3 regions of the Paraburkholderia sp. RL17-347-BIC-D genome follow, and region 2 is predicted to be linked to each of the others. Evidence: riboswitches for the same ligand, from Rfam matches in the RefSeq annotation. Region 2 holds a riboswitch; each other region holds the start of a gene.
The links. A riboswitch is a leader RNA that binds a small molecule or an ion and turns the genes downstream of it on or off. The one in region 2 is predicted to bind cobalamin.
Positions count from the first base shown of each region.

Region 1 (7,804 bases), on a different contig from region 2:
AGGTCGGCTCGCTGCCATATCGAATAAATATGGTTTGTGCTTAAAACAGGTATTTTACATTTACCACGGCCGATCCTACGATCTCGTCCATCGCATAGGAAATGAACGCGAAATAAAACAAAACGTGGAGACGTCAATGAAAAAACAATGTGCGGTGGCCACCCTGGCCGTCATGAGTTGCGCCGGCGCGTATGCGCAAGCATCGGTCACCTTATACGGTGTGATCGACACCAACCTCGAATTTCTCAACCATGCCGGCGCCAGCGGCGGCTCGCTGGTCCGCGAGAATTCCGGCGGCTTGAGTAATTCGCGCTTCGGCTTTCGCGGCGCCGAAGATCTCGGCGGCGGCAACAAAGCGTTCTTCATTCTCGAAGCGGGCTTCAACGGCAACGACGGCACCAACGCGAGCGCCGGCGTGCTGTTCAACCGCACGGCCGCAGTGGGGCTTTCGAATGCCTACGGCGCACTGTCGGCGGGCTTGCAGTACACGGCGATGTACGACACGCTCATCAAATACGACCCGATGGTGTTCGGCCAGCAATACACGTGGATGCCGACCACCGGTTCCGTCGACGGCTTTTCGTTCAAGGCGCGCGTGAACAACTCGGTCAAATATGTCGGCCGCTTCGGTGGTTTGACGGCGACGGCGGATTACAGCTTCGGCGGCTCCGCGGATTCGTTTCAGAGCAGCGCGGCCTACGGCGGCGCGCTCGATTACGACATGGGCAGCTTTGCCGCCGCGGTGGCCTACGACTACCGCAACGGCGCGATCAACTCGACCGGCATGTGGACCAAGTCGCGCAACTGGAGCGCCTCGGCGCGCGAGCTGCTCGGCGACGTCACGCTGATGGGCGGCTATGAGCACTATTTGTTTAACCCGACCAAGGGCAAGTCGGTGTCGTCGGCATTGTGGTTCGGCGGCGTGCGCTATCTGATCGCGCCGGCTTTCCGCCTGACGGTCGCCGCGTACTACCAGAGCAACAAGGCGGACAACGTGTCGAACTCGTTGATGGGCGTGCTGGGCGCGGACTATATTCTGTCGAAGCGAACCGATGTGTACGCAACGGTCGCGTATGCCGCGTCCACGCACTACGCTAACGACCAGTACACACCCGTCGGTTTGACGAGCGACACCGCGTTTGGTCCGAACCAGACCGGCGTGACGCTCGGCATTCGCCATCGATTCTGAATACTCTGTTTTTCAACGACGGATTCGACGATGCGCCGCGTTCAAGACAGTACACGGCGATCAGGAGCAAGCTGCATGACTTTCAATCTTTCACGACGTATTGGGGTGCTGTGTGCGTCAACCGTCGCTGCCCTGCTAGCGACGCTCGCGCAACCCGCGCTCGCGGTCCATGCTTACGAGCCGCATCTGAAGCCGGTGGCGACGATCTCGGATACGCGCTTCACGCTCGACACGCCGCAAGGGCACGCGGAATTTCCGCTGTATCTGTCGAAGGATTGGAACGTCGCGCAGCCGCAAGTGTCGCGCGCGGTGATCGTGATTCATGGCAAGCTGCGCAACGCGGACGTGTACTTTCGCACCGCGCAGAATGCTCGCGATGCCGCGCACGCGGACCCCGACGCCACGCTGTTGATCGCGCCGCAATTCCTCGCCACGCTAGACACGCGCGTGCATGACGAACCGGCCGATCTGCTGCGCTGGACCGGCGACGCCTGGATGGGCGGCGAAGCGGCGCGCGCGCCGCTGCCGATCAGTTCCTACGAGGTGCTCGACGCGATCGTCGCGCGTCTTGCCGATCGCAAGCTGTTTCCCAATCTGCGGCACGTGGTGTTCGCCGGGCATTCGGGCGGCGGGCAAGTCGTGCAGCGCTACGCCGTCGCGGCGCGCAACATCGCCGCGCTGACCGGCGAGGGCATCGACGTGCGTTACGTGGTGGCGAGTCCGTCCACGTATGCCTATTTCGATGCGCAACGGCCCAACGCGCAAGGCATTGCCGCGCCGTTCGATGCCGCGCAATGTCCCGACTTCAATCAATGGAAATACGGCATGGACAACCGGCCGCCCTATCTCGACGACCGAACACCCGCGCAACTCGAAGCGACCTATGCGGCGCGCCGGATCGACTACCTCGTCGGCGGCGCGGATGACGATCCGCAGCAAAGCGCGCTCGACAGAACCTGCGCCGCCGAAGCGCAAGGGCCGCAACGCGTCGCGCGCGCCGAGGCGTACTACCGGTATATCCAGTCGCGTCATCCGGACGGTTTGAAGCAGCGCTTTCATATCGTGCCGGGCGTGGGGCACAACGGCGCGCGCATGCTGACGTCGGTGTGCGCGCTGGCGGCGATGTTCGACACTCCGGGATGCGAGCAATGAGCGAAGCGACCTTCAATCAACGCGACGGTACCGCGTCCGAAGCCGACACGTCGAACGGCCTGAGTCCGTCGATGGTGCGGCGCGCGATCTTCGCCTCCGTCCTCGGTAACGGCTTAGAGTGGTTCGACTTTCTGATCTACGGCTACTTCGCGAAGATCATCGCGCAAGTGTTCTTTCCCGGCGGCAGTGGATTCGTGTCGATCATGCTGACGCTCGCCACGTTCGCCGTCGGTTTCATCGTGCGGCCGATCGGCGGCATTCTGCTCGGCATCTACGCGGACCGCGCGGGGCGCCGCAAAGCGCTTTCGCTGCTGATCATTTCGATGGCGGCCAGCACGCTGCTGATGGGTCTCACGCCGGGCTATGCGCGCATTGGCATCGCGGCGCCGCTGCTGGTGGTGCTCGCGCGCCTGTTGCAAGGGCTCTCCGTGGGCGGACAGTTCGCGACGGCATCGGCGATGCTGGTCGAGTATGCGCCGCCGCACAAGAAGATGTTTTACGGCAGCTTCAATATGTCGGCGCAGGCGTTCGCGTTGCTGCTGTCGTCCGGGGTCGGCTATCTGCTGACCACGCAACTCACCCATGAGCAACTGGTGGCGTGGGGCTGGCGACTGCCGTTTCTGTTCGGCGCGTTGGCCGGGCCGTTTGGCTTCTACATCCGGCATCGCGTGGCCGAATCGCCGGAGTTCGAGCGGCTGCTCGATCACAAGGACAAACCGCCGCGCGTCACGATCCGCCAGTTCTTCCGCGACAACGGCGATGCGGCGATCTGCGCGATGGGCGTGATCATCATCGGGGCGGCGACCAATTATGTGTGGCACTCGTATCTGTCGGTGTATGTCGAACGGCAATTGCATTTGCCGCTCTCCACCGCGTTGCTCGGCGCGTTCGTGTCCGGCGTGTTGAATCTGTTTCTGTTTCCGCTGTCGGGCAAGCTCGCCGATCGTTATGACGCGTACCGGTTGTTCTATCCGATCGTGATCGCGTGGATGGTCTGCGTGTATCCGCTGTATCACTTCGTCGTGACGAATCCGACGCCGGGGCATCTGTTCATCGCGCAGATGATCGCCACGGTGTTCCTCGCCGCAATGTCCGGTGCGCATCCCGGCATGCTCGCAACATTGTTCCCGGTGCGCAGCCGTTCGGCGGGTGTGGCGCTCTCGTACAACATCGCGGTGACGCTGTTCGGCGGCATGGCACCGCTCACCATCACCGGCTTGACGCGCGTGACCGGCAGCAGTCTCACGCCCGCCTTCTACCTGATTTTTGCCGGCTTCGTGTCGCTCGCGATGGTGTACTTCACGCGCGCCGGACGCATGTCGGGCGGCGCGGCGGCGAGGCCCGCCACCCATTGATCAACCACGAGCCTATTGCATGACCCAGCCTTTCATCACAGACGACGAACGCGCGCCGAATGAGCATCCGGTCACGGTCGTCGCAAGCCGGCATCTGAGCGTCACGACGCAAGCCGGCAGCGGCACCGTGCCCGTGTTTTCGAACGGCGACTGGCTAGCGCCGACGCGCGAAGTCCAACGCGCCGTGATTCTGATTCATGGCCGCCTGCGCAACGGCGACACGTATTTCGAACTCGCGCAGCGTTCCTGCGCGCTCGCCGGCGGCAGTGCGGCCGATACGCTGCTGATCGTGCCGCAGTTTCTCGCGACGGCGGATGTCGAGGCGCACGAGGTGCCGCCGTCCACGTTGCATTGGGACTGGACGAGCTGGATGGGCGGGGAGAACGCGGAGGGTCCCGCGCCGATCAGTTCGTTCGATGTGCTCGACGCCATTCTGCATACGCTTGCTTCGCGCGAGCAGTTCGCGTCGCTTGCCGAGGTGGTGATCGCGGGGCACTCGGGCGGCGCACAAGTCGTGCAGCGCTATGCGGTGGTGGCGCGCGACGAGGCGCCGCTCGCGGCGCGCGGCATCGCGCTGCGCTACGTGGTCGCGAATTCTTCGTCATATGTGTACTTCGATGCGATGCGGCCGGTTGCGTCCGGCGAATTCGCGGCGTTCGATCGGGCGATGTGTCCGTCGTTCAATCGCTGGAAATATGGGCTCGAGGATTTGCCGGGCTATGCGGGCGACGCGGCTTCTGCCGCAGCGCTCGAAGCGCGTTACGCGCAGCGTGACGTCACCGTGCTGCTCGGCGGCGCGGATTGCGATCCGCAGCATCCGGCGCTCGACCGTTCATGCGCGGCGCTGGCGCAAGGGGAACACCGGCTCGGGCGCGGGCTGGCTTATGCGCGCTATATGACGTTGCGGCATCCGGAAGGATTGGCGAAGCACCGGACGTATGTGATCGATGGTGTCGGGCACGATGCCAAGGGGATTTTTGCTTCGGCGCAAGGACTGGCGGCTTTGTTTGCTACTGGGCTGTGAGTGCGCATGGGCACGAAGCGTGCTATCGCGCTAATACCTGTGAGTGACTTCAAGGACCGCGCCGACATGAACAGAACCCGATTACTTGTCACCTCGCTTGCCGCTGCATCGCTGGGCGTCTTGTTGACCGGCAGCGCATATGCCGACGATGCGCCTAGCCCGTGTACCTCGCTGAAACGGATCGTCGCGGCCACCCCTGGCGGGCTCGCTTCATTGACGCCGGACGACGGCAAGGGCGTCGCGCAACCTTATGGCGACGACGCGCAATGTTCGGCGAGCCGCGGTGCGTATCAATGCAACTGGACGCCGCATCACGACGCCGGTTCGAATGCAGACGCGCTGCAAGCTGTCGCGGCGGACATCGCATCGTGTCTGCCGGACGCCACGCACGATCAGAATTCGCCGGGACGTCAGCACTTTTATCTGGGTGCGAAGGGCAAGCGGACCGACATCACGCTGACGCCGACCGGTTCGAACAAGCTGCGTCTGGTGGTGTCGGGTAAGTAAACCGCCGCACGAAGGTGGCTAGCGTGAGGCCGGCCACCATGTCCAGCCGCGCGACGAGCGCCGCAACTCGATTATCGAAAGCGGCGCGATTTCAATGCGCGGAAACACGGCGGGCGATGCCCCTAGCGCATGCACGATCGCTGCCCGGAGCACCGGCGCATGGGTGACGGCGATCACGTCGCGCGCATGGTTGGGTGCACGATCCTTCGCGCCGTTTTGCGCGTCGAGCCATTCTCCTACCCGTTTCACGAGTTGACTGAACGACTCGCCGCCGTGCGGCGCGGCGTCGGGATCGCGCGCCCATGCGGCGAGGTCTTGCGGCGCTTCGGCAGCGAGGTCGGCCAACCGCCGCCCCTGCCATGCGCCGTAGTTCATATCCGCCAGACCGGCGTCGACCGATGCCGCGAGGCCCAGGGCGGCTGCCGTCTCGCGCGCGCAGACGGCCGGGCTGACGAAAGCGGCCGCGTCGTCCACTGTCGCGAGACGCGTGCGCGCCGCTTGGGCTTCGGCGAGGCCACGGGCGTCGAGCGGGTCGTCGGCAGGAAAACGGCCTGCGCGCTGGGCGGCGGTCGATGCGTGGCTGATCAGTAACAGCCGAGTGTCCATTCTGTTCATGTCCTGTGAAGCGGCGCCCCGAAGCCGAACGCGAGCGGGATGAAGCGTACGTTTTGCGTTGCCGGGTGCCGAAGTTTAGCGCGTAGAATAGCGGGACTGCGAAGCGCGGAAGCCGGTGAGAGCCCGGCGCGGTCGCGCCACTGTAATCGGCAGCACAAGCCGAAAGCCAGACCTGAGCTTCGCACCAATCCTCTGCAATGACTATCGGGGCGCGTTACCCCAGGAGATGTCCATCATGAACGACGCTGTTTTCGATCCCGCCAACCAGCCTGTTGCTCAACCCACGCCGATTCCGCTGCGCGAGTTGTTGCCCTGGGTCGTGTTCGGCGGTTTGCTGTTGTTGCTCGCTCTTTACTTCGTGGGTGCGGAACAGGGCGCCACCTCGCTGGTGCCGGGCATGTACGTGCATGAGTTCGTGCACGACGGCCGCCATCTGCTCGGCTTTCCCTGCCACTAACGGAGTCGACCATGGTTGGTAAATTGTTGGTACGCGGGATGCTTGCAGGCATCGCCGCGGGACTGCTCACGTTCGGCTTTGCCCGGGTGGTGGGCGAGCCGCAGGTGAATCAGGCGATTTCGTTCGAAGAAAAAGCCGACGCCGCGAAAGGCGAGGCCGCTGAACCCGAGATTGTGAGCCGCGATACGCAGCGGGGTATCGGCCTGTTGACTGGCGTGGTGACTTACGGCGCGGCATTCGGCGGGCTGTTCTCGCTGGTGTTCGCGTACGCCTATGGACGAGTGGGCGCATTGAGCCCGCGCGCGTTGTCCGCGTGGCTTGCGCTTGGCGCGTTCATTGCGCTGGCGGTCGTGCCGAATCTGAAGTATCCGGCGAACCCGCCTTCGGTCGGCGACCCTGAAACGATTGGGACGCGGACGGGTTTGTTCTTCCTGATGATTGCGATATCGCTGGCCGCGATGGTGTTTTCGCTCAAGGTGCGGCGCCGTGCGGCTATGAAGCTTGGCGCGTGGAACGGCTCGATTGTGGGGGCGGCGGTGTTCATCGTGATCATCGCCGCGGTGCAGTTGTCGATGCCCACGATCAACGAAGTGCCGGAGGCTTTCCCGGCGGTGCTGCTGTGGAAATTCCGCGTCGCGGCGCTGGGCATGCAGGCGATTATGTGGGCGACGATCGGGCTGCTGTTTGGGGCGCTGGTTGAGCGGAGTGCGTTTATGCGGGTGGGGGGAAGGTCGGCGGTGAAGTCGGTTTGATGCTTTGGATTTGGTGAGCGCAACAGGTTTGGTGGTTGCGCTCCGCGTCTTGCTCTCGCACTTCGCTCTCCGTGCTTTGCGCGCAGTGGTCAAGAAGGGTTCTGCGTCAAGGAGTTGGGGCGGTTGTGGGGTGGTTATCCACAGGCTTGCGAACAATTTCTGTTGATAACTTTGCGCGCGCGACACTGCGCCCAAATGAATACTTTCAACCAGATGGCGAGAGGATGCTGAACCGGCAGTTTGTCGTGGAGAGTACTTGACCACATTGCCGCCTAGCCGTGGCTCAACTGGACTTTCTTTCATCACGTCAGCAAGGGACGCGTTACACCCGGCACGCACTTGGATTGAAGTCCTTGAGCAGCGACCCACAGAAATGTCCGCGCGACAGCGCTAGTACCCGCAACCATATCGCGTGAACCTTCCGGGCGAATCCGGTTCCCCCTTTCTGTCTGCAAAGTCACTTGTCCCTGAGGACTATCCAGCTCCCTCAGCAACCCCCGTCGTATCTGCGCGTTCCAAGCATGGCTGCCTTGGCCCGCCTCGTGCGAGTTTTTTTCTGCGCTGACTGGACAGAATATCGCTGGGTGTGATTTCCGGGGCACTGCATGAACCTTTGGGACAACCTGGATTGCCCTTTCCGTAGTTGAAAAATTCGGCGTGGCGCACTTCACTCACCTAGCACAGAATCGTCCTCGCATACCTCAAAAAAAGTTACCCAAATTTCTGCTTTCCATTAAGCATTTTCCTGGTTAT
Region 1 covers NZ_JARESS010000020.1:157,939-165,742, forward strand. Annotated here, with positions in the region: gene P0D96_RS25600 (porin) at 137-1,189, shown strand; gene P0D96_RS25605 (alpha/beta hydrolase) at 1,265-2,341, shown strand; gene P0D96_RS25610 (MFS transporter) at 2,338-3,696, shown strand; gene P0D96_RS25615 (alpha/beta hydrolase) at 3,716-4,720, shown strand; gene P0D96_RS25620 (hypothetical protein) at 4,787-5,227, shown strand; gene P0D96_RS25625 (histidine phosphatase family protein) at 5,246-5,833, opposite strand; adenosylcobalamin (AdoCbl) riboswitch at 5,922-6,075, shown strand; gene P0D96_RS25630 (CbtB domain-containing protein) at 6,078-6,299, shown strand; gene P0D96_RS25635 (CbtA family protein) at 6,311-7,051, shown strand.
Region 1: linked by a shared signal. The riboswitch ahead of P0D96_RS25630 (CbtB domain-containing protein) and the one ahead of cobW (cobalamin biosynthesis protein CobW) in region 2 are both predicted to bind cobalamin.

Region 2 (7,804 bases):
AGCGGGAAGACGCGCTGCGGCTTCTGTCGCACGACATGCGCTCGCCGCAGGCGTCGATTCTGGCGCTGGTGGAGATCGAGCGCGCCCGCAGCGAGCCGGGGCTCGCGCGCGCCTTGCTGGAGCGCATCGAACGCTACGCGCAGCGCGCGCTCACGCTGGCCGACGATTTCGTGCAACTGGCGCGCGCCGAATCGCAAACCTATGTGCTCGAACCGGTGAGCCTGACCGAGTTGCTGATCGACGCCAGCGACGAAGTCTGGCCGCAGGCGCACGCCAAGCGCATCACGCTCCACACGGAGACTGGCGCCGCCGACGCCGCCGACGACGGCCACTGGATCTGCGCCGACCGTTCGTTGATGACCCGCGCGCTCGTCAACATTCTGAACAACGCGGTCAAGTACAGTCCGCCGGATACGCGGATCGTGTGTAGCCTTGCGAGCCTGACGCCGAAGTGCGTGCCGGGCGCGGCCAGGCGCGTGTCGTGCACGATTCGCGATCAGGGCTACGGCATACCCAAAGAGGAGCAGGCAGGGCTGTTCGAGCGCTTCCGGCGGTTTCACGAAACCGAGCGGCCGGAAGTGGGCGGCGCGGGGCTCGGCATGGCCTTCGTCAAGACGGTCGTCACGCGCCACGGCGGCGATGTCGAAGTGGCGAGCGAGCCCGGCCAGGGCACGGCATTTACGCTCTGCTTACCGGTGCTTGAAGATGCGCAATCGGGCGCCTCGCTCGCGCCACGAACATGACATATGAATACGCACCCTATCGAAGCGAGAAGATGGTGAAAGCAATCCTGATCTGTGCCGCGCTGGCCGCGGCGAGTCTCACCGGATGCGCAGGTCTGAGCGCCGACGTGCATACCGCCGACGCCGCGAACGCGGCCGCCGCGCTGCAAGGCGAGCGGACTTACACGATGGCGCGCATGCCGTCGCAGGAGGCCAGCGCGGACCATCCACAATTCGAAAGCCTGTTGGTGGACGAGTTGACGAAACAGGGCTTCGTCGAAACGACGGGGCAGTCCGGACGTTATCTGCTTTCAGTGGCCTACGACACGCGCCCGGCGACGATCGGCGTCGGTGAAACAGGCTGCACGTCGGGCGACTGTGTTCGACCGCCTGAAACACCATTCTCGCTGTTCGGCGGCCCCGCGTACCAGCATGCGCTGACGCTGCGGTTTTTCGAGCGTGCGAGCGGACAGGAGGTCTACAAAGTCAGCGCGGTGAGCAGCGACCGCGATGCGGATCCGTTGCATGCCATCCCGACGCTCGTCAAAAGCGCGCTGGCCAGGTTTCCCTTCGATGCGCCGCCAGATTGGCGCGTGAAACTGCGCGCCGACGAAACTGGCGGCCTGCCGAAAGTCATGTCGGTAAAGCCGCTTCAGCCGTAACGCGCGTCGAGATCATTCCGACGCATTGCTGTCTTCCGGCCAACGGTTTTCGAACACGCAGTCGGTAAGCGGCATGCGGCTCGCCCAGCGTTCGGTTTCCAGCATCGGCTCGCTATAAAACTGGTCGACGTGGCCCAGACACAGAATCGCCACGGGCCGCGCGCCCTCGGGCATGTGCAGCAGTTGGCGAACCACGTCGACGTCGAACAGCGACACCCAGCCCATGCCGAGACCCTCGGCGCGCGCGGCCAGCCACATGTTCTGGATCGCGCACGCCACCGACGCGAGGTCCATCTCCGGCAAGGTCCGGCGGCCGAATATGTGGCGCTCGCGGCCGTCCATCAGCGCCATCACCAGCAACTCGCCGCAGTCCAGCATGCCTTCCACTTTCAGCTTCATGAACTCTTCGCGGCGTTTGCCGAGCGCATCGGCGGTGGCGAGGCGTTCGTTCTCCACCGTGTCATGCAAAGCGGTCCGAAGCGCAGGATCGGTGATCCGCGCGATTCGCCACGGCTGCATGAAGCCGACGCTCGGCGCGTGATGCGCCGCGTCGAGCAGGCGCTGCAGCACGGCGGGGTCGACCGGATCGCGCACGAAATGGCGCATGTCGCGGCGTTCGTAAATCGCGCGGTAGACGGCGTCGCGCTCGGAATCGTTAAAAGGCTTCGCCATGGAACAGGGCGGCCGTGAAGGCCGGGTTGGAGGGCCAATAAGCGTGCATGTAAGTCGCCACGACCGAGCCGGCGCGATAGACGGCCTCGCCCGGCGCGTCGCCCTGCGGCCGGGTCGCTGAACGCAGCGGCGTAAGCGACGTGTTCAGCTTCGAGTAATGAAACGTATGGCCCGTCATCGGCCCGTGCAGGCTGTCGATCTGCTGCATGCCGAGCGCGGTGAAGCGCGTTTGCATCGTTGCGTGGCCGGGCAGCAGGCCGAGCATCGATGTGGTCGCGCCGTGCGTGTCGGTGAGTTGGTCGAGCAGATAGAGCATGCCGCCGCATTCGGCGACGAGCGGCTTGCCGGAGCTCGCGTGCGCGTGAATGCTTGCGGCGCTGCGGGCGTTGCTGGCCAGCGCTTCGGCGTGCAGTTCAGGGTAGCCGCCGGGAAGGTACAAAGCGTCGGCGTGTTCCGGCAGTGCTTCGTCGGCGAGCGGCGAGAAGAAGGCGACTTGCGCGCCGAGTGCTTCCAGCAGCGCGATGTTGGCCGGATAGATGAACGAGAACGCGGCGTCGCGCGCAATCGCAATTGTCTTGCCTTCCAGCAGGCGCGGCAGGACGTCCGATAAGGGCGCGCCGAATTCGACAGGCGGTGGGAGTTCGGCGAGCGCGGTGCGGCCTAGAGTGTCAGCGGCACGATCCAGGCGCGCGTCGAGATCGTCGATTTCGTCCGCCTGATGCAAGCCGAGGTGCCGGTCGGGCAGCGCGATTTCATCGCTGGCGGCAATGTGCCCGCACCAGCGCAACTCCGGCGGTAACGCTTCTTCGAGCATCTGCGCATGCCGCGCGGAGCCGACGCGATTGGCGAGCACGCCATAAAACGGCACCTGCGGCCGGAATTGCGCGAGACCGAAGGCGACCGCGCCGAAGGTCTGCGCCATCGCCTTCGCCGAAATCACCGCGAGCACCGGCACGCCGAACGTGGTGGCGAGATCGGCGCTGCTCGGCGTGCCGTCGAACAGACCCATCACGCCTTCGATCAGGATCAGATCGGCTTCGGCGGCCGCTTGCGCGAGCAGCGTGCGGCAGGCGGCTTCGCCCACCATCCATAGATCGAGTGAGAGCACGGGCGCGCCGCTCGCGCGCGCCAGAATCATCGGATCGAGAAAGTCCGGTCCGGTCTTGAAGACGCGCACGCGTCGCCCCAGCCGCCGATGGTAGCGCGCGAGACCCGCCGTGATCGTGGTCTTGCCTTGGCCCGACGCGGGCGCGCTGATGAACAGGGCGGGGCACGCGGCCATCGCTCAGAACTCCACGCCGCGCTGCGCTTTCACGCCTTGCTCGCGATACGGATGCTTGACGATGCGCATTTCGGTGACGAGATCGGCGGCTTCGATCAACGCGTCCGGCGCGTGGCGGCCGGTCACCACCACATGCAGCATGGGCGCGCGCGCGGTCAGCACCGCGAGGACTTCGTCGAGCGGCAGGTATTCGTACTTGAGTACCGTGTTCAGCTCGTCGAGGATCACCATCTGGTAATCGCCGCTCTCGATCATGCGGCGCGCTTCGTCCCAGCCTTTGCGCGCGGTCGCGATGTCGGCGTCGCGGTTCTGCGTGTTCCAGGTGTAGCCGTCGCCCATCGTGACGAAATCGCAGTTGGCGATCGCGCCGAGAAAGTCGCGCTCCGACGTGTGCAGCGCGCCCTTGATGAACTGCACGACACCCAGGCGCATGCCGTGGCCGAGCACGCGCACGGCCATGCCGAACGCGGCGGTGGTTTTGCCTTTGCCGGTGCCGGTGTTGACGATCAGCAGGCCTTTTTCGACGGTGGCGTTGGCCTGTTTTTTCTCGTGGCCTTCGCGGCGACGCTCGGTCATGCGTTGATGCGATTCGGGATCGGTCTTCATGGCAGGTCCTGTTACTGAGTGTCGTTGTTTGGGTGTTCACTATCGGCGTGCGCGGCGCTCGAAGCAATCGCCACGGTGACGCCGGCATGGACGGTTTTGCGCACGACGAGGCGGGCTCGATCCGCATTGAGCGCGCCGGGTTCGCCGAGCCCGGCAGTCGCGGCAAGCAGCGCACACGGCTCGCAAACACCGTCCACGCCGAGATGCTCGCGCACTGCCGCCGAAGGCTCCGCCACGGGCATCGACGCGATCTGATCAAGGCTGAAGAATGTCAGCGGCAGCGCATGACGTGCGCAAAATTCGAGCAGGCCCGTTTCGTCGGCTTTGGTATCGACCGAGGCCACGCTGCGGATTTCGTCGAACGAATGCGCGCCGAGCGCGGCGCGCACCGCGGCTTCGATCTGCGCAGCCGGGCTGTGCAAACGGCAACCGATGCCGACGCTCAGCGTTTTCATTGCGTATCCGTTCCGTCTGCGGGCGGCGTTGCAGCGTCGGCCTGCGCCGCCGCGCGCTCCAAGGCTAGCGACGCCACACCGCCGATCACCACGATCGCCGGCGAGCCGAGCCCGGCGCGCGCGACGATATCGGCGAATTCGCCGAGCCGCGCGAGCGCATGGCGTTGCCCGGGACGCGTGGCCGATTCGATCGCCGCGCACGGCGTGTCGGCGCTCATGCCGGCCGCGAGCAACGCGCCGACGATATCGTTGAGCCGCCGCATGCCCATGTAGATCACGAGCGTCATGCGGGTGGCCGCGAGCGCGGCCCAGTCCGGCTCGCCGCTGCCCGCGCCGTGTCCGGTGACGAACACCACGCCCTGCGCGTGATCGCGATGCGTGACGGGAATGCCGATCGCCGCGGGCGCCGCGATTCCCGCAGTAATGCCGTTGATGACTTCCACCTCGATGCCCGCCGCGTGCAGTGCCTGCTGTTCTTCGCCGCCACGGCCGAATACGAACGGATCGCCGCCTTTCAAACGCGCGACGCTGCGCCCGGCCCGCACATGTTCGAGCAACTGCGCGACGATGCCGTCCTGCGGCGTGGATGGATGGCCGCCGCGTTTGCCGACGTAGACGACGAGCGCGTCGGCACGCGCGAACTGCAGCACCTCGGGATTCACCAGATCGTCGACCAGCACCACGTCGGCCTGCGCCAATGCACGGGTCGCCTTGATGGTCATGAGCTCGACGTCGCCGGGGCCGGCGCCGATCAGCCAGGCGCGGGTCATCGCGGCGTGCATGGCGAGCGCCATGTCGTGACAAGCGGAAAGGGGTAAAGCGCGGACGGTCGCCAGGCGGCGGACTTTGGGGTCATGCGGTACGACGGATTCAGGCACGGCGCAATGTGTGGCGCGTAGCGATTCCAGCCGGAATCCGCATACGTGGACACACTATGTCGTGCTTCAGCGCCTTCACATCCGTCCCTCGCGGATTCCGGCGGCCGGCGGCGCGATGTTGCCCTGAGGTTCGCCGCCTCCGCGTCTGGCCGGTATCCGGGCTGGCGGCCTCATGCGCTTTGCCTTCCCGTCCGCATTCGCTGGAATGTGCTGGACAGTGGCATCGAAAAAACGCATGCGCGGCGTAAGACAACTCAAGATTGCGCCGCAGGTCGCTTACCGTTGCGGGGACAGCACAGGTTGAGCGCATGGAGCGCCGCCTGTTTCCCGTTTAACTGCACACGCGAATGCATGTGCGGGCACCAAACGCGCGCATACGATAGCACATGGCGCCCCGCCCGATAAGCGCTTGCGGCTTGCGGTTCCTTGACGGCACCGGGCCGCGGGCCTACACTCGCACGCACTTTGGTGCTCGTATGCGCGCTCGTGCGCATGCAGTTAAACGGGAAACAGGGTACCCACCTGCCATGGATCGGGTCAACCTGTGCTGCCCCCGCAACGGTAAGCGAAATGTGGTGCTAAGTTCAGTTCATTAGCGCCGCGGAGCCGGCTTCGATGTCCACGCGCAAGGCCGCGTCGGCATATCACCACTGGGCGAGAAATCACTCGCCCGGGAAGGGGAAGCGGCGCTTTCGCCAGCCCGGATACCGGCCAGAATACGAAGGACGAACGCCGCGGGGATGCGGCGCTGCGTTCATGACCTCATTCCCGCTTTCTGTTTTTCTGTTGTCGCGGCAACGCCGTCGTTCGTCCCCGTGTTTTGTTATCGTCGTGGCTGGCCGGGCCTGTGCCTCGTTTTGCCCGGCGTAGGCAGATGGCCATACAGACACAGCGGCGTGCGCGTGCAACTCCTACGGATGGACCTCACGATGCAAACTCAAATGCGCAAGATCCCCGTCACCATCGTCACGGGCTTTCTCGGCAGCGGCAAGACCACGCTGCTGCGGCATATTCTTCAGCATGCGGGCGGCAAGCGCATCGCGGTGATCGTCAACGAGTTCGGCGAACTCGGCATCGACGGGGAAATCCTCAAGGGTTGCGGCATAGGTTGCGATGAAAACGGTGTCGAAACCGAAGGCCAACTGTATGAACTCGCGAACGGCTGCTTGTGCTGCACCGTGCAGGAAGAGTTTTTTCCGGTGATGGAAAAGCTCGTGGAACGCCGCGATCAGATCGATCACGTGCTGATCGAGACGTCGGGTCTCGCGTTGCCGAAGCCGCTGGTGCAGGCCTTCAACTGGCCGCAGATCAAGAACAGTTTCACCGTCGATGCCGTGGTCACCGTGGTGGACGGCCCGGCCGCCGCGAGCGGTCAGTTTGCCGACAACCCCGTCGCCGTGGATGCGCAACGCAAGGCCGATCCGAATCTCGATCACGAGTCGCCGTTGCACGAACTGTTTGAAGATCAGTTGTCCGCGGCCGATCTGGTGATTCTGAACAAGACGGATTTGCTCGACGACGCGCAGCAAAGCGCGGTTGAAGTGTTGCTCCGCGAGGAGATTCCGCCGCAAGTGAAGATCGTGCGCGCGCACATGGGGCAACTCGATCTGCACACGTTGCTGGGCCTCGAAGCGGCCTCGGAAGACACGATCCACTTGCGCCACGATCACCACGGTTCCGCCGACGACGCCGACCACCATCATGACGAATTCGACTCGGTGGTCGTGCAGGCGAATGTGTCGTCGCGCGAAGCGGTGATCGCTGCGTTGCAGCGTCTGGTCGAAACGAACACGATTTACCGCGTCAAAGGTTTCGCGGCGCTGCCGGGCGCGGTGATGCGTCTGGTGATCCAGGGCGTGGGCCGGCGCTTCGACAGCTATTTCGATCGACGCTGGCAGGCCGGCGAAAGCGGCCGGAGCCGCTTCGTGCTGATCGGCGAGGATCTCGATCAGGCCGCGTTGCAGCGCGCGTTCGACGCGGCGCTCGGCGTGCCGTCGAGCGTCGAAACGCAACAGGCGTAAGCGCTCATGCATCTGCTGCGTACCACGCCTGGCGGTTTTGTCGACGATACGCAAGGCGTGATCCGTATCGATCAGCAGCCCGCGGATATCGTGGTGCTCAGTTCCGCCGATACCACGCTGTCGCTGCTGGCGAGCGTTTTTCCGCGCCTGGGTGAGGGCTTCCCGAGCGTGCGGCTCGCGAACGTCACGTATTTGCGGCAACCGGCGTCGGTCGATTTCTATGTCGAAGACGTCTTGCAGCATGCACGCGTGGTGGTGGTCGATCACCTCGGCGGCGAGGCGTATTGGCCTTACGGCATCGAGCAGGTGGTGGCGCTCGCCGAGCGCAAGCAGCAGACGCTCGCGATGTTTTCCGGCGATCTGCAGGAAGATCCGAACCTGCTCGCGCGCAGCACCGCGAGCGCCGATCTGTGCCATCAGCTCTGGCGCTATCTGCGTGAAGGCGGCCCACAAAATGCCGAGGCGTTCCTGCGCTGTATCGCGCACCGTGTCTGCGGGTGGGGACG
Region 2 covers NZ_JARESS010000037.1:6,378-14,181, reverse strand. Annotated here, with positions in the region: gene P0D96_RS34375 (CHASE2 domain-containing protein) at 1-743, shown strand, start outside; gene P0D96_RS34370 (DUF4136 domain-containing protein) at 740-1,384, shown strand; gene bluB (5,6-dimethylbenzimidazole synthase) at 1,397-2,056, opposite strand; gene P0D96_RS34360 (cobyrinic acid a,c-diamide synthase CobB) at 2,040-3,338, opposite strand; gene cobO (cob(I)yrinic acid a,c-diamide adenosyltransferase) at 3,342-3,944, opposite strand; gene P0D96_RS34350 (cobalamin biosynthesis protein) at 3,956-4,399, opposite strand; gene cobA (uroporphyrinogen-III C-methyltransferase) at 4,396-5,169, opposite strand; cobalamin riboswitch at 5,408-5,659, opposite strand; cobalamin riboswitch at 5,727-6,007, shown strand; gene cobW (cobalamin biosynthesis protein CobW) at 6,207-7,298, shown strand; gene cobN (cobaltochelatase subunit CobN) at 7,305-7,804, shown strand, end outside.

Region 3 (7,804 bases), on a different contig from region 2:
CCGGATGCGCGAGCGTACAGATGACTTCGTTGTGCGCCGGCAGCCGCGCACGCGTGATGCCTTGCGCGACCATGCCGGCATCGCACAGGATCGGCGCGCCTTGCGCGAGCGCCGCGCGGCCCGCTGCGCCCGCGCCTGCGGACGATTGCAGATCGTCGATCACGTCGACCATGCCGCACGCGTGGATCACGCGCACCGCGAGTTTCTCGAGGTCGGCGGGAATGCGCGACAAGTCGGCCTCCGCGCGAATCGTCGCGAAGGATTGGCGATAGATCTCCTGACCGTCGCGAATGTAATCAAGCATCGGTGTCACTCCGGGCGAGGCGTTCGAGCATGTCGGCGGCCTGGCCGATCGTCAGTTGGCGCGCGACGCACTGGCCGAAACCGGGCTGGCCGTCGCGTCGATAAAGGTCATAGAGGCCGGGCGCGGCTCCGAGCAGCGTGTACGGTGCGCAATGCGCGGCGGCGCACGAGCGCGAGCAGCCGCTCAGATGCACGTCGACGTCCGCAGGCAGGCGGGCCGCGAGGCGCAGCGCGTCGGACTTGGTGTCGGCGAGGCCCTTCACGCAGCCGCTCGATCCGGCGCACGCGATCAGGCGCGTGATGGCTTGCGCGGAATCGCAGGCGAGACCGAGCGTGTTCAGACCGGACAGCACTGTCGGGACGGCGTGCGTGGCGATGTCGGGTAGCAGCACGCTTTGCCAGGGTGTTAGGCGAAGCGTGCCGTTGCCGTGCTGTTGCGAAAGTGTCGCGAGGCCGTTAAGGGTGTCGGCGTCGAGGCGTCCGAGCGACGGCTGGCCGCCGACGTGCCAGGTTTCGGCCACGCGTTGAGCGTGGGCGCCGAGGCGGAGGCTGGCGTCGGCCGGTGCAACGCGATGCCACTTGGCCAGCTTCGCGTTTTGCGTCAGTGGGAAGTCGAGATATCGCTGAGCGTGACGCAGTACAGCATTGACGGAATGCGCGGCTAGCAGATGGCGCATGCGCGTGGCGTCGGCGGAAGCGAGGTCGAGGAATGTGAGGAGCAGCGCGCGGACTAGTGCGGTGACTTGCGAAGGAAGTATCGCGGCTAATGCGCCTGTGCCGTCTGCGCGGGGCTTGTCCGGCGCGATGCGCTCGCTGTGTGCTAAAAAGCCAGCAGACTCGCTAACAGGCGGACAACCCGCCAACCCGAACACGAACCGCACGCCATCCGCCTCTTGCGATGCCGCCAGCCACACATCGTGCGGATGATCCACTCTCGCGAGCCGCTCGCCGCCGTCCAGCAGCAGCGCGAATTTCGGCGATAGCGCCGCGAAACGCGCTTCGCTTTGCAGCATCGTGAGCAACTCGGCGCTTAGCGGGCGCGTGTCGAACAGGGCGAACGGATCGCGTCCGGCAGCGGGGCTGATCATTACGTTGCGCACGTCGTCGGCTGCGGCTGCGGCGAGTGCGTCCGCAGCGTTCCCCGCGCCGGTCGCCGGCATCGGCCCGAGACCCGCATCGACCAAAGCCGCAATCAACGCCGCCTCGTCACCGCGCTTCACCCCACGCACCTGCACATTCGCCCGATTGGTCAGCTCGATCACCCCGGCCGCGTACCGTGCGCTGGCCTGCGCGACCGCCCGAGCCTGCGCCGCGCTCAATTCACCGCCGGGCAACTTGATCCGGCAAATCCCGCCGTCGCGCGCGGCGACGATGCGCAGCAGCCCCGGACACGCCGAGGGCCGCAGCGTGAGAGCCGCGTCGGATAAAACGGTGAAAGGCGAAGCTTGATTCAAGACGGACACCGGGTTTAGCGTCGCGCGACGGCCCGAGCAAGCCGCGAGGCGGGCATTGCTACGGCATCGGTACACCCCGCCCGATGTTGGCTGGCACGAACAGTCTCGCCGGCAGGTCTCCTGGCTGGCAGGTCGTGGTCCGCCGCGGCCTTCCCGGTCGAACCAGTGGCGTGGAGCGCAGGCGGACTCGCTGCATACAGTTGCGGGGGCAGCCACAGCGGCACTGTGTTCCCTCTTCGGCCCCGAAGGGCACCGGCGGCTGTATTATGCCTTTTTTCGAACAGCACAACGAGGCTGGACGCTTTGATCGGCGTGGCACAGCGCATTATTTGAAGACACAGAACGAGGATGGATGCATGCCGGCGTGGCTGACGGTGGTGGGCATAGGCGACGACGGCTTCGCCGGTTTGGGAAGGCCCGCGCGGCGTGCTTTGCTGGAAGCATCAGTGGTGTACGGCGGCGAACGCCATCTGGCGATGCTGCCCGCGCGCCTCACTGCGCGCCGTGCCGCGTGGCCGCGTCCGTTCGATCTCGCACCGCTGCTCGCCGAGCGCGGTGGCGCCGTGTGCGTGCTGGCGAGCGGCGACCCGATGCTGTTCGGCGTCGGCGCGACGCTCGCGCGGCAATTGCCGGCGGGGGAGTTGCGGGTGCTGCCCGCGCCCTCGTCGTTGTCGCTCGCGGCCGCGCGCCTCGGCTGGCCGTTGCAGGACATCGCGACGGTGTCGCTGGTGGGCCGGCCGTTGTCCACGCTGAACGCGCATCTGCACGACGGCGCGCGCGTGTTCGTGCTGAGCGCGGACGGCCGCACGCCCGCGGCGCTCGCAGAACTACTGAATGCACGCGGTTTCGGGGCGACACGCATGAGCGTGCTGGAACACCTGGGCGGCGAGTTGGAACGGCGCATCGACGGCCGCGCGGATCAGTGGTCCGCGGGCGAGGTGGCCGCGCTGAACCTGATCGCGCTCGACTGCCGTGCCACTGAAGGCGCGCCGCGTCTGCCGCTGACCTGCGGTTTGCCCGACGACGCCTTTCGCCACGACGGCCAGTTGACCAAGCGTGACGTGCGCGCGATCACGCTCGCGCGCCTCGCGCCGACGCCGGGCGAATTGCTGTGGGACGTGGGCGCGGGCAGCGGCTCGATCGGCATCGAATGGATGCGCGCGCATGCCACCTGCCGCGCGATCGCGATTGAAGGACACGCGGAGCGGCAACGCTTTATCGAACACAATCGCGATGCGCTGGGTGTGCCGGGCCTGCAACTCGTGGCGGGCCGCGCACCTGAAGCGCTGCAGGGGTTGCCGGTGCCGGACGCCGTGTTCATCGGCGGCGGCGTGACGGCGCCGGGCGTGCTGGAGGCTTGCTGGGCCAGTCTGCGCGAAGGCGGCCGGTTGGTCGCCAATGCGGTCACGTTGCAAGGCGAGGCGGCGTTGGCGGCATGGCGCGAGCGGCATGGCGGGACGTTGACGCGGATCGCGTTGGCGGATGCGCAACCGCTCGGCGGTTTCGATACGTGGCGGCAGGCGTTGCCGATTACGCTGTTGGAGGCGACGAAGCCGGTCGGGGGCGGGGACGTGAACGCCGCTGGAACCGCTAACGCGATTGACGCCGCGACTGCCGAGAGTTTCACGAACGCTACCAACGTTAAGACCGGCACGAACGCCAAGAACGACGCGAACGCCAAGAGTGCCACGAACGCCGTGAGCTCCACGAGTGTCACGAACGAAGCGAAAGCTACGAAAGGCACAAGCACCACCAACACCGACTTACCGCAAAAACCCTGATGCGCGAAGAAACGCCCGAACACCCCGCGCCGCTGCGTAGCGGCTACACGACCGGCAGTTGCGCCACCGCGACGTCGCTGGCGGCGGCGCGTCTGTTGCTCGCGGGTGTCGTCAGCGAGGTCGCCGAGATCGTGTTGCCGAAGGGCCAGCATGTGCCAATGCCGCTGGTGTTCTGCCGCCTGATCGACAACGGCAGCGGCGGCGCCGAAGCCGGCACCGTCAAGGACGCCGGCGACGATCCCGACGTCACGCACGGCGCGGTCGTCTTCGCTCGCGTGCGCCTCGTCGCCGAACCGGGCGTGATATTTCGCGCGGGGCCGGGCGTCGGCACGGTGACGCGCGCGGGATTGACGCTGCCGGTCGGCGAACCCGCCATCAACCCGGTGCCGCGCAGAATGATGACCGAGCATCTCGCCGAACTCGCAGCGGAGCATGCGTATGGCGGCGGCTTCGAAGTGACGATCGGCGTGGAAGGCGGCGAAGCGCTCGCGCTGAAAACGATGAACCCGCGCCTCGGCATTCTCGGCGGGTTGTCGATCCTCGGCACCACCGGTATCGTGCGGCCCTTCTCGTGCTCGGCGTATATCGCGTCGATCCATCAGGGCATCGACGTCGCGCGCGCGAACGGCTACACGCATCTCGCCGCCTGCACCGGCAACGCGAGCGAGGACGCAATGCGCGCGCATTACGGCCTGCCGGATATCGCATTGATCGAAATGGGCGACTTCGTCGGCGCGGTGCTCAAGCATATGAAGCGCGCGCCCGTCGAGCGCCTGAGCGTGTGCGGCGGCTTCGGCAAGCTCAGCAAGCTGGCGGCGGGGCATCTCGACCTGCATAGCCGCAATTCGAGCATCGACCTCGAACGGCTCGCGCAATGGGCCGCCGAACAGGGTGCCGACGACGCGCTTCAGGCTGCGATCCGTGCGGCCAACACAAGTCAGCAGGCGGTTGCGCTGGCGCGCGCGCAGCAGGTGCCGCTCGGCGATATCGTCTGCCGGCATGCGCTGGCGGTGGCGCGCGAGATCGTGCCGCCGCAGGTCAACGTCGAAATGTTCGCGATCGATCGCCAGGGCAAGCTGATCGGAGCCGCGCAATGAAGCGGATTCTGCTACTCGGCGGTACCGGCGACGCGCTGCGGATCGCGCGGCAACTCGGCGCTGAGCACGTGTATAGTCTCGCCGGCCTCGGCAAGGTGCCGGACGATCTGGCGTGCACGGTGCGCGTGGGCGGCTTCGGCGGCAGCGAAGGCATGGCACGCTACATCGAAAGCGAAGGCATTGGTCTCGTGATCGACGCGACACATCCCTATGCCGCGCAAATTAGCGCAAATGCGGCGCAGGCGAGCCGCGCCATGCGCGTGCCATATTGGGCGCTACGCCGCCCGGCCTGGCAGCCGCAAGCCGGCGACGACTGGCGCATGGTCGGCAACTGGAACGAGCTCACGGATGCGCTCGCGCCGTTCAGAAAGCCGCTCTTCACGCTCGGCCGCGAGCCGCTCGCGCATCTCGACGAGATTCCCCCGCATCAGTTCTGGATCGTGCGTTGTCTCGAAGCACACGCAGACACGCCGCGTGCGCGGATACTCGCGGCGCGCGGTCCGTTCACGCCCGAAGGCGAGCGCGCGTTGTTCGCGCTGCAAGCATTCGACGTGGTCGTCAGTAAAAACAGCGGCGGCAACGCAACCGAGGCGAAACTCGAAGTCGCGCGTGAACGCGGTTTGCCAGTCGTGATGCTGCGCCGTCCCGAGTTACCGGCGGCGGAGCGGGAATTCGAAAGCGTTTCAGGTCTGCTCGACGCGCTGCAAGCCGCAGCCTGAATCGTGCATGCATGCCATGCGGCCTCAACGAATCATGGAGTAGTGAATGACGGTGTTTTTTATCGGTGCGGGTCCCGGCGACCCGGAACTGATCACGGTAAAAGGGCAGCGCCTCGTGCGCAGCTGTCCGGTGATCCTGTACGCGGGTTCGCTCGTGCCGGCCGCGGTGCTCGAAGGTCACGCGGCGCAGCAGGTCGTCAACACCGCCGAGCTCGACCTCGATCAGATCATCGCGTTGCTCGCGGCCGCGCATGCCAAAGGCCAGGATGTGGCGCGCGTGCATTCCGGCGATCCGTCCTTGTACGGCGCGATCGGCGAACAGATCCGCAGACTGCGCGAACTGAAGATTCCCTACGAGATCGTGCCGGGTGTCACCGCTACGGCGGCAAGCGCGGCGGCGCTCGGTTGCGAACTCACGCTGCCCGACGTTTCGCAGACGCTGATCCTCACGCGCTTCGCAAGCAAAACCAGCATGCCCGAAGGCGAACAACTGGCCGACCTCGCCCGCCATCGCGCGACGATGGCGATTCACCTCGGCGTGCGGCACCTTGCACGCATCGTCGACGAATTGCGGCCGCATTACGGCGGCGCATGTCCGATCGCGGTGATCTATCGCGCGAGCTGGCCGGACGAGGAGAAGATCACCGGCACGCTCGACGACATCGTCAGCAAGGTGCAGTCGACATCCATCGAGCGGACCGCGTTGATTCTGGTCGGACAGGTGCTCGCCGCGGAAGGCTTCGCGGACTCGACGCTGTACGCGAAAGACTGAACCTGTCTACGTGAAAAAACCCATCCGCGCGACACGAAACAACGCACGGATGGGCGACCAACGCCAGATCAACGGCTGATCCTCTTAAGCCGTCAATGCATCCGGCTGCCTCGCCGCCAGCTTCGCACGCAATGCCTTGGCGGCCCGAACCATATTCGTCAGCGCCGCTTCCGTTTCCGGCCAGCCGCGCGTCTTCAGCCCGCAATCCGGATTGACCCACAGGCGTTCGGCCGGAATCACTTCGCACGCGCGTTCCAGCAGACGTTGCATGGCTTGCGCGTCCGGCACGCGCGGCGAGTGGATATCGTAGACACCCGGGCCGATTTCGTTCGGATACGCGAAGGCGCCGAAGCCGTCGAGCAGTTCCATCGCCGAGCGCGAGGTTTCGATGGTGATCACGTCGGCATCCATCGCGGCTATCGACGGCAGTATGTCGTTGAACTCCGAATAGCACATATGCGTATGAATCTGCGTTTGATCGGCGACGCCCGCTGCGGAAATGCGGAACACACGCGTGGCCCATTCCAGATAGGCGGCCCAATCGGCTCGACGCAACGGCAAGCCTTCGCGGAAAGCCGGTTCGTCGATCTGGATGATGCGAATGCCGGCCTTTTCCAGATCCACGACCTCGTCGCGGATCGCGAGCGCGAGTTGCAGTGCGGTGCTCGAGCGCGGCTGGTCGTCACGCACGAACGACCATTGCAGCATCGTCACCGGGCCGGTCAGCATGCCTTTCATCAGACGCTGCGTGAGCGATTGCGCGTAACGCGTGGTCTCGACCGTCATCGGTTCGGGACGGTAGACATCGCCGTAGATGATCGGCGGTTTCACGCAGCGCGAGCCGTAGCTCTGCACCCAGCCGTTTTCCGTGAACGCATAGCCCCACAACTGTTCGCCGAAATATTCGACCATGTCGTTGCGTTCGGCTTCGCCATGCACCAGCACGTCGAGACCTAACTCTTCCTGTTTGCGAACGGCGATCTCGATCTCGGCGCGCATGCGCTGCAGATAGTCGAGCGCGCGCAGTTCGCCGCGTTTGTAAGCGGCACGCGCCTGGCGGATCGCCGGCGTTTGCGGGAACGAGCCGATCGTGGTGGTCGGCAGGAGCGGCAGACCGAGCGCTTCGCGCTGCAGACGAATGCGTTCGGCAAACGGGCTTTGCCGGTCGGCCATCGCACTGCTCACCGCGGCCACGCGTTTTTGCACGAACGCGTTGACCACCGCGCTGGAGTGGCGGCGCGCTTCGAGCGCGCGGTCAGTGGCGGCGAGCGTCGCTTCGGCTGCCGCGGGATCGCGCAAGGCGAGGGCGAGCGTGGCGACTTCGTCGAGTTTCTCGGTGGCGAAGGCGAGCCAGGATTTCAGATCGGCGTCGAGTTTCTTTTCCGCGTCGAGCGAGACCGGCACATGCAGCAACGAGCACGACGACGAAACCCACAGCCGTTCGCCAAATTCCGCATGCAATGCCTGCAACGATTCGACGATCTCGCCGAGATCCGCGCGCCAGATATTGCGGCCATCGATCACACCGGCCGACAACACCGCGTGCGCGGGCAAGGCCGCGCGCCACGCGTCGAGTTGCTGCGGGGCGCGCACCAGGTCGAGATGCACGCCGGCGACCGGCAGCGCGGCCACACGCGGCGCGTGCTCCGCGGCGCTTTCGAAGTACGTGGCCAGCAGC
Region 3 covers NZ_JARESS010000011.1:94,802-102,605, forward strand. Annotated here, with positions in the region: gene P0D96_RS17130 (precorrin-8X methylmutase) at 1-304, opposite strand, end outside; gene cobG (precorrin-3B synthase) at 297-1,766, opposite strand; cobalamin riboswitch at 1,851-2,029, opposite strand; gene cbiE (precorrin-6y C5,15-methyltransferase (decarboxylating) subunit CbiE) at 2,114-3,538, shown strand; gene P0D96_RS17145 (cobalt-precorrin-5B (C(1))-methyltransferase) at 3,538-4,635, shown strand; gene P0D96_RS17150 (cobalt-precorrin-6A reductase) at 4,632-5,354, shown strand; gene cobM (precorrin-4 C(11)-methyltransferase) at 5,401-6,126, shown strand; gene metE (5-methyltetrahydropteroyltriglutamate--homocysteine S-methyltransferase) at 6,211-7,804, opposite strand, start outside.
Region 3: linked by a shared signal. The riboswitch ahead of cobG (precorrin-3B synthase) and the one ahead of cobW (cobalamin biosynthesis protein CobW) in region 2 are both predicted to bind cobalamin.